DNA from 3 places in the Acuticoccus kandeliae genome. Region 1 is predicted to be linked to each of the others. Evidence: predicted binding sites of a transcription regulator. Region 1 holds the regulator's gene; each other region holds the start of a gene.
The links. Region 1 encodes PhoB, which activates phosphate uptake and scavenging genes when phosphate is short. Its sites were predicted from a motif close to TGTCATNNANCTGTCAT; they were not measured.
Positions count from the first base shown of each region.

Region 1 (3,273 bases):
CTGGATCGGCTCGACCATGATGGCGGCCGTATCCGGCCCGATCGCCGCTTCGGCGGCCTTCAGGTCGTTGAACGGCACCTGATCGAACCCGGTGAGGGGCTCACCGAAGCCTTCCAGATATTTGGGCGAGCCGCCGGCCGCGATCGTGCCGAGCGTGCGGCCGTGGAAGGCGCCCTCGACGGTGATGATGCGGGTCCGGTTCGGCGCGCCCTTCACATAATGATAGCGGCGCGCGGCCTTGATCGCCGCCTCGTTCGCCTCGGCGCCCGAGTTGCAGAAGAAGACCCGGTCGGCGAAGGTCGCCGCGCACAGCCGCTCGGCGAGCCGCTCCTGCTCCGGAATCCGGTAGAGGTTGGACGTGTGCCAGACCTTGCCCGCGGCCTCCCGCAGCGTCTCGACGAGATGGGGATGGGCGTGCCCGAGCGCGGTCACCGCAATGCCGGCTCCCATGTCGAGATATCGTCGCCCGTCCGAACCCTCGAGCCACACGCCCTCCCCCTTCTCGAAGGAGATGTCGACGCGGTTGTAGTTCTTGAACAGGCTGTTGAGGGTCATTTCGGCGCCTTTCGCGCTTCTCCACATGAAACTTTTGATGTGGCGGGAACGAGCGGGCTTTCTTCCCGATGGTTGGGGAAAAAGCAAGGTTCGAGTCGTCCGTGAGTCCGAGGGCATAGACGGTGATTCGTCAAATCTCCTAGGATTCGCGTCAGCAAGGCACGATTTCGCGTGCCCCGCATACTCCTCACGGTTTGCCGCGCTTCCTGGCGCCGATCGTCGGCGTGCGGCTGTGGAGTCCCTGTGGATCGGCCGTGGACAAAGGGGGTTGCCCGATGAGCTGGACCGACGAGCGAATCGAAGTGCTGCGGAAACTCTGGGCGGAAGGCCATTCGGCCTCCCAGATCGCGACCACCCTTGGCGGCGTCAGCCGCAATGCGGTGATCGGCAAGATCCATCGACTGGGCCTGTCTGGGCGCGTCAAAACGCCGAAGGCCCGTCCGACGCGCCAGCGCACCGTCAGCGCGCCGGCGCCGTCCGTCCCGCCCCACGTCGCGCGGCCGAAGCCCGCCGGCGCGCAGCCGCGCGTCATGGCCGTCGGCTCGACCGTGGTGAAGGTGGTGGAGCGCGAGGCGCCGCCGATGATCGCCCCGCCCCAGCCCGAGCCGGTCGCGGAGGTCGTGCCGCTGCGCGGTGGGATCACGCTGCTCGATCTCGGACATTCCCATTGCCGCTGGCCGATCGGCGATCCGTCCGATCCGCGCTTCCATTTTTGCGGCGCGCGGACGACGCCGGGTGCCGTCTATTGCAATGCGCACGCTGATCTCGCGTTCCCGCAGCGCGTCGCCAAGAAGGGCAAGGACAGGCCGCACTGAGGCGGCCTCCCGTTCCCCCGGCTGCGACCGCCGGGCCCGCGCGCCTCAGCGCGCGAACTGGTCGTTGAAGGCGTAGCCGGCGCCGCGCACCGTGCGGATCGGGTCGCGGGCCTTGCCGCGGTTCATCGCCTTGCGCAGCCGGCCGATATGGACGTCGACGGTGCGCTCGTCGACATAGACGTCCCGTCCCCACACCCCGTCGAGAAGCTGCTCGCGCGAGAAGACGCGGCCGGGGGACTGCATCAGGAATTCCAGAAGGCGGAACTCGGTCGGGCCGAGATGGACCTCGCGCGTCGCGCGGCGGACGCGGTGCGTCGTTCGGTCGAGCTCGATATCGCCCGCGCGCAGCATCGAGGAGACCACCTCCGGCTTCGAGCGGCGCAGGATCGCCCGCACGCGCGCCATCAGCTCAGGCGTCGAGAACGGCTTCACGACATAATCGTCCGCGCCGGTCGCGAGGCCGCGGATGCGCTCCGTCTCCTCGCCGCGCGCGGTCAGCATGACGACCGGCAGGTGCTCGGACTGGGGCCGCGAGCGGATGCGGCGGCACAGCTCGATGCCGGAGAGGCCCGGCAGCATCCAGTCGAGAATCAGAAGGTCCGGGAGTTCTTCGAGGAGGCGCAGCTCGGCTTCGTCGCCGCGTCGGCAAGCCTCGACATCATATCCGTCGGCTTCGAGATTGTAGCGCAGGAGGAGAATGAGGGGTTCCTCATCCTCCACGATCATGACCCGTGGCACGATCAGGAACTCCTAGGGGGTTTGCTGGTGAAGTCGGCGGGCAGGTAGGCGGACGTGTCGGCCTTCACCCGTGCCTCGGCCGGCTGCTCGCCGGTGACGAGGTAGTGGATGTTCTCGGCGATGTTGGTCGCGTGGTCGCCGATGCGCTCGATGTTCTTCGCGCAGAACAGGAGGTGGGTGCAGAAGGTGATGTTCCGCGGGTCTTCCATCATGTAGGTCAGAAGCTCGCGGAAAATGGACGTGTAGATGGCGTCGACCTCGTCGTCGCGATTGCGCACTTCGAGGGCGGCGGAGAGGTCCTGGCTCGTGAACGCGTCGAGCACGGCCTTCAGCTGCTCGAGCGCGATGTCGGACATGTGCTCCACGCCGAGCGCCACGCGGGTCGGATGGATCCGCCCCTCGATCGCGAGGACGCGCTTGGCGTTGTTCTTCGCAAGGTCCCCGACCCGTTCGAGGTCGGAGGAGATGCGCAGCGCCGCCACGAGCTCGCGCAGCGGCTTGTCGACCGGACGGTGCGCCGCGATCAGATCGACCGCGTGCGCCTCGACCGTGCGCTGCATGGCGTCGAGACGCTGATCGGCGGCGATCACGGCGCGGGCGAGCTGGGTGTCGATCCGGGTCAGCGCGATCACGCTGTCCATCACGAGGCGCTCGGCGAGCCCGCCCATCTCTGCGATCTCACCGGCAAGACTCTGCAACTCACGCTGCCGGTCGCGAACACTATCCGTCACGGACGTCATCCTCCAGATTGTCCGTGCGCCTCGACGATACGATCAGCCGAAAACGCCGGTGATATAGTCCTTCGTCCGCTTCTCTTGCGGATCGTTGAAAATATTCTCAGTCGGGCCTTCCTCGACAAGATAGCCGAGGTGGAAATAGGCGGTGCGGTCGGACACGCGCTGCGCCTGGCTCATCGAGTGCGTCACGATGACGATCGTATAGTTTTCACGCAACTCGCGGATCAACTCTTCGACGCGGGCCGTGGCGATCGGGTCGAGCGCCGAGCACGGCTCGTCCATCAGGATGACTTCCGGGCTGACGGCGATCGCGCGGGCGATGCACAGGCGCTGCTGCTGGCCGCCGGAGAGGCCGGTGCCGGGCTCGTGCAGGCGGTCCTTCACCTCGTTCCAGAGGCCGGCCTTGGTGAGGCTGCTCTCGATGATCT
Region 1 is NZ_QBBV01000003.1:30,949-34,221, forward strand. Features, by position in the region: gene DBV35_RS19475 (aspartate aminotransferase family protein) at 1-555, opposite strand, end outside; gene DBV35_RS19480 (GcrA family cell cycle regulator) at 750-1,370, shown strand; gene phoB (phosphate regulon transcriptional regulator PhoB) at 1,416-2,108, opposite strand; gene phoU (phosphate signaling complex protein PhoU) at 2,111-2,839, opposite strand; gene pstB (phosphate ABC transporter ATP-binding protein PstB) at 2,882-3,273, opposite strand, start outside.

Region 2 (3,273 bases), on a different contig from region 1:
CTCAATCTCCTTGAGCGCCTCTTTCCCTAACATGGCGCAATCGGCGCCCGCCCCCAATGGCTCCTAAATCAAAAGACGCGTGACGACGCCGGCACCGCGCAACAGCGTGTCGCGCGCGAGGCGCGCCGCCGGCGACGTGGACGACAGGAGGCGATAGGCCCGGTCGGTGCCGCCGACGATGCGCCGCGCATGGCGCGGGCGGGCGGCGAAATAAGGCGCGAGGTCACCCTCGTCCGCGGCGTCGGCGAAGGAGAACGCGTCGGCGATACCGAGATTCATCCCTTGCCCGCCGACCGGCGAATGGGTGTGCGCGGCGTCCCCGGCGATCGCGATCCGCCCCCGCCCCATCGCCGCCGCGACGCGCAGATTGACGGTGAACGGGTTCGCCCAATGGACCTCGCGCACATTCATCATGCCGCGCGCGACGCCAAGCACGTCCGGATGGTTGCCGATCGCGCGGAAGCGCCCGTTGCCGAGCGTGATGAAGAAGTTGATCTCGCCCCTCTCGCCGAGAACCGCGCACGCGTCCTCCTCGTAGGGCCAGTCGCAGGTGATGTCGGCGAGGCTCCAATCGTTCGGGAGGACGCGCCCCTCGAAGGCGATGCCGAGGGCGGTGCGCGTCGCGCTGTGAGAGCCCTCTGCGCCGAGCGCGAAATCGGCCTCCACCGCGCTGGTCTCGCCCGTCTCGCGGTCGGCAAGGGTGGCAGAGACGCCGCGATCGGACTGGGTGATCGTCTTCAGCTCCGTGTTCCAGCGGACGGAGCCGCCGATCCGCGCCAGCACCTCCGCCATGATGCCCTCGGTCGCGCTCTGGGGCAGCGCCACCATCGTCGGCCAGCGCCGGTCCTGGCCGGGCACCTTGATGCGCGACAGCACCGCCCCGTCGCGCATGATCCGCACGCGCCGCACGCGCTGCCCGGTCTCCAGGATGCGCTGGGCGGCGCCGGATGGGGCAAGCAGGGTCAGCGAGTTGTGGTTCACCGCGACGGCGCGCGACTCGTCGGTGATGCCGGGGTCGCGGTCCGCGATCGTCACACGATGGCCACGACCGATGAGCGCGATCGCGGCGCTCAGACCGACCGGCCCCGCACCGGCGATGAACACGTGCATGACGACCTCCCGAGGCTGCCGAGATGCAAGAGATATGGGGCTTTGCCGAACTGTCAAAGAACAGTCATCGGCCCGTCAATGGCAGCCGCTACCGGCATCGGCACCAATCACGCAATGGAGAGTTTCCATGCTTCGTCACACCGGTCTCGCGGTGGCGCTTTCGGCGCTGATGCTGGCTCCTGCCCTCGCGCAGGACGAAACCGTGTTCCCGGCGACCCTCGCCGGCCACGCCTACATCCCGGCCCTGTCGCTGATCACGCCCCCGGCCGATGCGCCGGCCGACGCCTGGATCAGCGGCAAGTTCGCCGGCGGCGACAACCGCATCGACGCCCCGATGAGCGTCGAGGGCGATGTCGGCGCCTTCCACGGCAAGCGCGGCACGGGCCTCTTCTTCCCCTTCATCGGCCAGCCCCTCCAGGGTTTCTCCGGCTTCGCGATGGAGCGCGCCGAGGACGGCTCGATCTACGCGCTGACCGACAACGGCTTCGGCTCCAAGGCCAACAGCCCCGACACGCTCCTCTTCTTCCACAAGCTGACGCCGGACCTCGAGAACGGTGCCATCTCGGTGAAGGAGACCATCTTCCTGAAGGACCCGAACAAGGTCGTCCCCTTCCGCATCGCCTATGAAGGCACGAAGGAGCGCTACCTCACCGGCTCCGATTTCGACACCGAGAGCCTCCAGATCGTCGGCGACGAGATCTTCATCGGCGACGAGTTCGGCCCCTACATCATCCGCGCGACCAAGGACGGCGTCGTCACCGGCGTCTACCCGACGATCCTCGACGGCGCGGTCCTCAAGGGCCCGGACAACCCGTCCGTGCGCGTCCCGGCCGTCGCCGGCAAGGATTTCCGCGTCGCCCGCTCCGGTGGCTATGAGGGCATGGCGCTCCAGCCGGGCACCGGCCTCCTCTGGGCGATGCTCGAGAAGCCGCTCATGGACGAGACGGGCGCGGCCGGCGAGCCGGTCCTCACCGTCATGGCCTTCGACCCGAAGACCACCGAGTGGACGGGCGAGGTCATCAAGTTCCCGCTCGCCGACGGCGCCACCGCGATCGGCGACTTCAACTTCATCGACGAGACCCGCGCCCTCGTCATCGAGCGTGACAATGGCGAAGGCGACCCGAGCCTGAAGTGCGAAGGCGAGGCGACGCCGGACTGCTTCCCGAACCCGGCGATGATCAAGCGCATCGTCCTCATCGACACCGCCGACGTCCACGAGGACGGCACCGTGCGCCGCATCGGCCACATCGACCTCATGAACATCGACGATCCGAACGGCCTCGCCCTCCTCGACACGGCCGCCGACCGCGACATGAGCGGGACCTACACCGTGCCGTTCTTCACGATCGAGGACGTCATGAAGATCGACGACACGCACATCCTCGTCGGCACCGACAACAACCTGCCCTTCTCCTCGGGCCGCCAGCTCGACGAGGCGATGAACAACGAGTTCTTCCTCCTCTCCGTGCCGGAATTCCTCGCGGCGAAGTGAGCCGCAGGACGCGCGGCGGCGCGCTTCGGCGCGCCGCTACATCACCTCCTTGATGCCGGCCTTCAGGAGGAACCAGTTGGCGGGGTAGCTCGTGGCGAGCCCCGCCAGCATCGCGACCTGCATGAAGAACCAGAATTCCGGCATGGACGCCTCGAGCGGCACGCCGAAGACCGCGCCGAACAGCCAGAAGTGCGCGATCCCCATCACGCCGTACATGCCGACCTGCCACGCCGTCAGCGACAGCGCGTCCGCCTTCAGCGCCGCGACGATCCCCTCGACGAAGCCGAGCCCGCGCATCGGCACGATCGCGAGATACTGGAAGACGATGCCAAAGCCGAAGGCGAGGATGAAGTCGAACACCCAGACGGCGAAGATCCGCTCCGAAAAGAGCGACTGGTAGCCGAACGCCAGCGCGATCGACGGCACCAGGAACATCAGGATCTCGGCGAGGATGTCGCCGACCGTGCAGCCGGCCCCGCAATGGAGCGCCCCCTTGGCGACGGAGACCGGAAACGGCGTCGGCGCCTGCGCCGCCATCGGCCGGCCGCCGCCCATCGGCGCGCCCTCGCCCATCCCTGCGTGGCTCATCCCGGCATGGCTCATCCCGGCGTGGGCCATCCCGGCATGGGCCATCCCCGCGTCCGCCATGGCGTGCTCGGGCGGCGCCGCGC
Region 2 is NZ_QBBV01000001.1:1,388,253-1,391,525, reverse strand. Features, by position in the region: gene DBV35_RS06380 (FAD-dependent oxidoreductase) at 64-1,110, opposite strand; gene DBV35_RS06375 (esterase-like activity of phytase family protein) at 1,238-2,602, shown strand; gene DBV35_RS06370 (DUF4396 domain-containing protein) at 2,639-3,273, opposite strand, start outside.
Region 2: the regulator PhoB is predicted to act here: its motif matches at 1,162-1,178, upstream of DBV35_RS06375 (esterase-like activity of phytase family protein).

Region 3 (3,273 bases), on a different contig from region 1:
TGGAAATATGTGCCGGGCCAGGGCGTCGTCGACCGGAACAACGCGACCGACGCCGACCTCATCATCGCCGCGATGCTGAGCCTTGCCGCCAAGCGCTGGAACCGGGGCGACTATCTCGCCTACGCCGCGCAGACGGCCGACTCGCTCGGCAAGTCCGTCCTCGTGAACCACAAGGGCCGCGTCGTGATGCTGCCGGGAAAGGTGGGCTTCATGCCCCCGTCGCAGCCGGACGGGCCGGTGGTGAACCTCTCCTACTATCATTTCGACATGATGCAGGTGGTGGCGGACCTTGCCCCGCAGCACCCCTGGGGCGCGGCGATCGAGACCGGCTGGTCCTTCTATCTGAGGGTGCTCCAGGCCTGGAATCCCAGCGACTGGACCTCGGTCGCAGACCCGGACCATCCCGTCCCCGCGCGCAACTTCCCGAAGCGCTCGTCCTATGACGCGATCCGCGCGCCCATCAACATCTTGTCGACGCCGTGGGCCGCGCGGCCGGATGTGCTGAAGATCATCGACGACCGCTTCAAGCAATATGGCGGCATCCCCGGCATCTTCGATCCGGGCCGCGGCGAGCGCGTCGGCCATATGCAGAATTCGGGCTACCGGCTGATCGCGGCCTCGGTTGCCTGCGTGGCCTCTGGTGAGGCGATCCCGATCGAGCTCCTCCAGTTCCGCCCGGAGACCTATTTCAGCTCCGCGCTCCATCTGATCGTGATCCACCAGCTCTACACCAAGCACCCGGAGTGCATCCGCTTCTGATGGATGCGCGCCCCGGCCGCGTCGGACCGGGGCGCTCCGCGCGGTGGAGCGGCGCTACTCGGGCACCATCTCGCCGGAGCCGCCGAACTCGGCGGGGAAGTCCTTCAGCTTGGGCAAGCCGTCCTTCATGGGCAGGACGGTCTCGGCGTAGTTCACGTGGACGCCGGGATGGAACGCGACGGTGGGCAGGATCGCGGCGTAGACATCGACGAGGTTGATCGTCGGATGGCCCGCCATCAGGTGGCCGCCGCACAGCGCGCACCACTTGCGGTCCGTGAACGCGGTCTTGCTGAAGACCTTGAGATGCTCCTCCCCCTTGACCACGCGGACCGTCTCGGGGGCCCACAAGGTAAATGCATTTACGGGACCGGCGGACCACTGCCGGCAACTCGTGCAATGACAATATCCCATCGCGACGGGGTCCCCCGTCACCTCGATCTTGACCGCGCCACAGAAGCAGGAGCCTTCGTGCGTATTCGCCATCATGTCCTCCCAGGATAAGGGCGCGAAAGGATAGCACGGACGGCGGCCATGATCCGGCCAGAGGGCGTCTGCGAGGCGGGCGTGTGCGCGAAGGGCGTCTCGGTCTATTGCGGGATCGTGAGCGCCCCGTCCGCGTCGAGGTGCCAGAAGGGGTTGTGCGCGACCTCCCAGACGTGGCCGTCGGGGTCTTCATAGTAGCCCGAATAGCCGCCCCAGAAGACCTTCTCGGGCCGCTTCAGCGGCCGCGCCCCGGCCGCGAGCGCGGCCTCGAAGGCGGCGTCCACCGCGGCGGCGTCGGGGAAATTCTGCGCGAGCGTCACCGCGCCGGTGCCGAGCGCGGCGTCCAGCCGCCCCTGGTCCTGCGCCAGATCGGCCTTGCCGAAGAGCGCGAGCGCCGAGCCCGCCATCCTGTAGAAGACCACGCTGTCGGTCTCGCCCGGCACCTCGACCCAGCCGAGCGCGCCGTAAAAGGCCCGCGCCCGCGCCATGTCCTCGACACCCAAGGTGATGAGCGTCACCCGTTGCGGAGTCATCTCCGTCCCTCCCTGCCGTCGCGCGCCGCACGGACGGCGCGGCACAAGGGACCACATAAAGGCCTCCGCCGATTTGTCGATCCCGGGCGCGGAGAGGCCCGCGCAGTATTGCCGCAGGATGAGAAAAGCCCATGCCCCAACCTGAAGAAATATACAATTCTCTCTTATATTTCAGATGCTTAACGGAAACCCCCGGTGTCATTTCACTGTCAAATATTAAAATTAGACGTATTCTGACCTTGGCATCCAGCCGAGGATTTTGCTGCTTCGCAGGAGTGTCGAATCTTGGAACCGATCAACAAGACAAAGCTTTCGGCCGACGAGTGGGATGAGCTGAACTTCCCCCGCCCCGAGGTCCAGGAATTTGACCGGGTCGTCGAGCGCGCCATCTCCCGGCGCGGCTTCCTCGGCGGCACTCTCGCCTTCGGCTCCGGCGCGCTCGTCATGGGCAGCGCCTTCGTGAAGGGCGGCACCGCCGAGGCCGCGCAGACCTCGCGCTTCGCCTTCGAGCAGATCGCCGCGCAGACCGATTCCACCATCCACGTTCCGGCCGGCTACAACTGGAAGGTCCTCGTGCGCTGCGGCGACCCGCTCTTCTCCGACGCGCCCGCGTTCGACCCGAAGGCCGGCATCCCCAACGCCGGCGCCGACCGCGTCTTCGGTGAGAACACCGACGGCATGGAGCTCTTCCTGGTCGACGGCCACGAGATCCTCGCCGTCAACAGCGAATACGTGAACAACGACATCAACCTGCCGCACACCGCCGACGGCACGCCGGCGACCGCGGAAGACGTCGAGCTCCTGCAGAAGCTCCAGGGCGTCGCCGTGATGGAGATCGCCGAGGGCGAGGACGGCTGGACCGTCGTCACCGACAGCCCGTTCAACCGCCGCATCACGCACCTCTCCCCGATGGCGATCGACGGCCCGGCCGCCGGCCATCCGCTGCTGCAGACCGAAGCCGACCCGACCGGCACGCAGTCGCTCGGCACCTTCAACAATTGCGGCGCGGGCCAGACCCCCTGGGGCACCTATCTGACCTGCGAAGAGAACTTCAACGGCTATTTCGGCGCGAACGGCGACCTGCCGTCCGACGAGACGGTCGCCAACGGCTACAAGCGCTACGGCATCAACGCCAAGGGCGCGGGCTACAACTATCATGCGTTCGACGCGCGCTTCGACGTGACGAAGAACCCGAACGAGCCGCACCGCGCGGGCTACATCGTCGAGATCGACCCGTCCGACCCGACCTCCACGCCGGTGAAGCGCACCGCGCTCGGCCGCATCAAGCACGAGAACGCCGCCGCGGCGATCGCGCCGGACGGCCGCGTCGTCGTCTATATGGGCGACGATGAGCGTGGCGAGTTCATCTACAAGTGGCTCTCACGCGACATCTATGTCCCGGGCGGCGACACCTCGACCCTCCTCACCGAGGGCCAGCTCTATGTCGCGAAGTTCAACGACGACATGACCGGCGAGTGGCTCGCCCTCACCCCCGAGA
Region 3 is NZ_QBBV01000004.1:442,395-445,667, forward strand. Features, by position in the region: gene DBV35_RS25235 (family 8 glycosyl hydrolase) at 1-759, shown strand, start outside; gene DBV35_RS25240 (GFA family protein) at 814-1,242, opposite strand; gene DBV35_RS25245 (VOC family protein) at 1,347-1,775, opposite strand; gene DBV35_RS25250 (PhoX family protein) at 2,061-3,273, shown strand, end outside.
Region 3: the regulator PhoB is predicted to act here: its motif matches at 1,972-1,988, upstream of DBV35_RS25250 (PhoX family protein).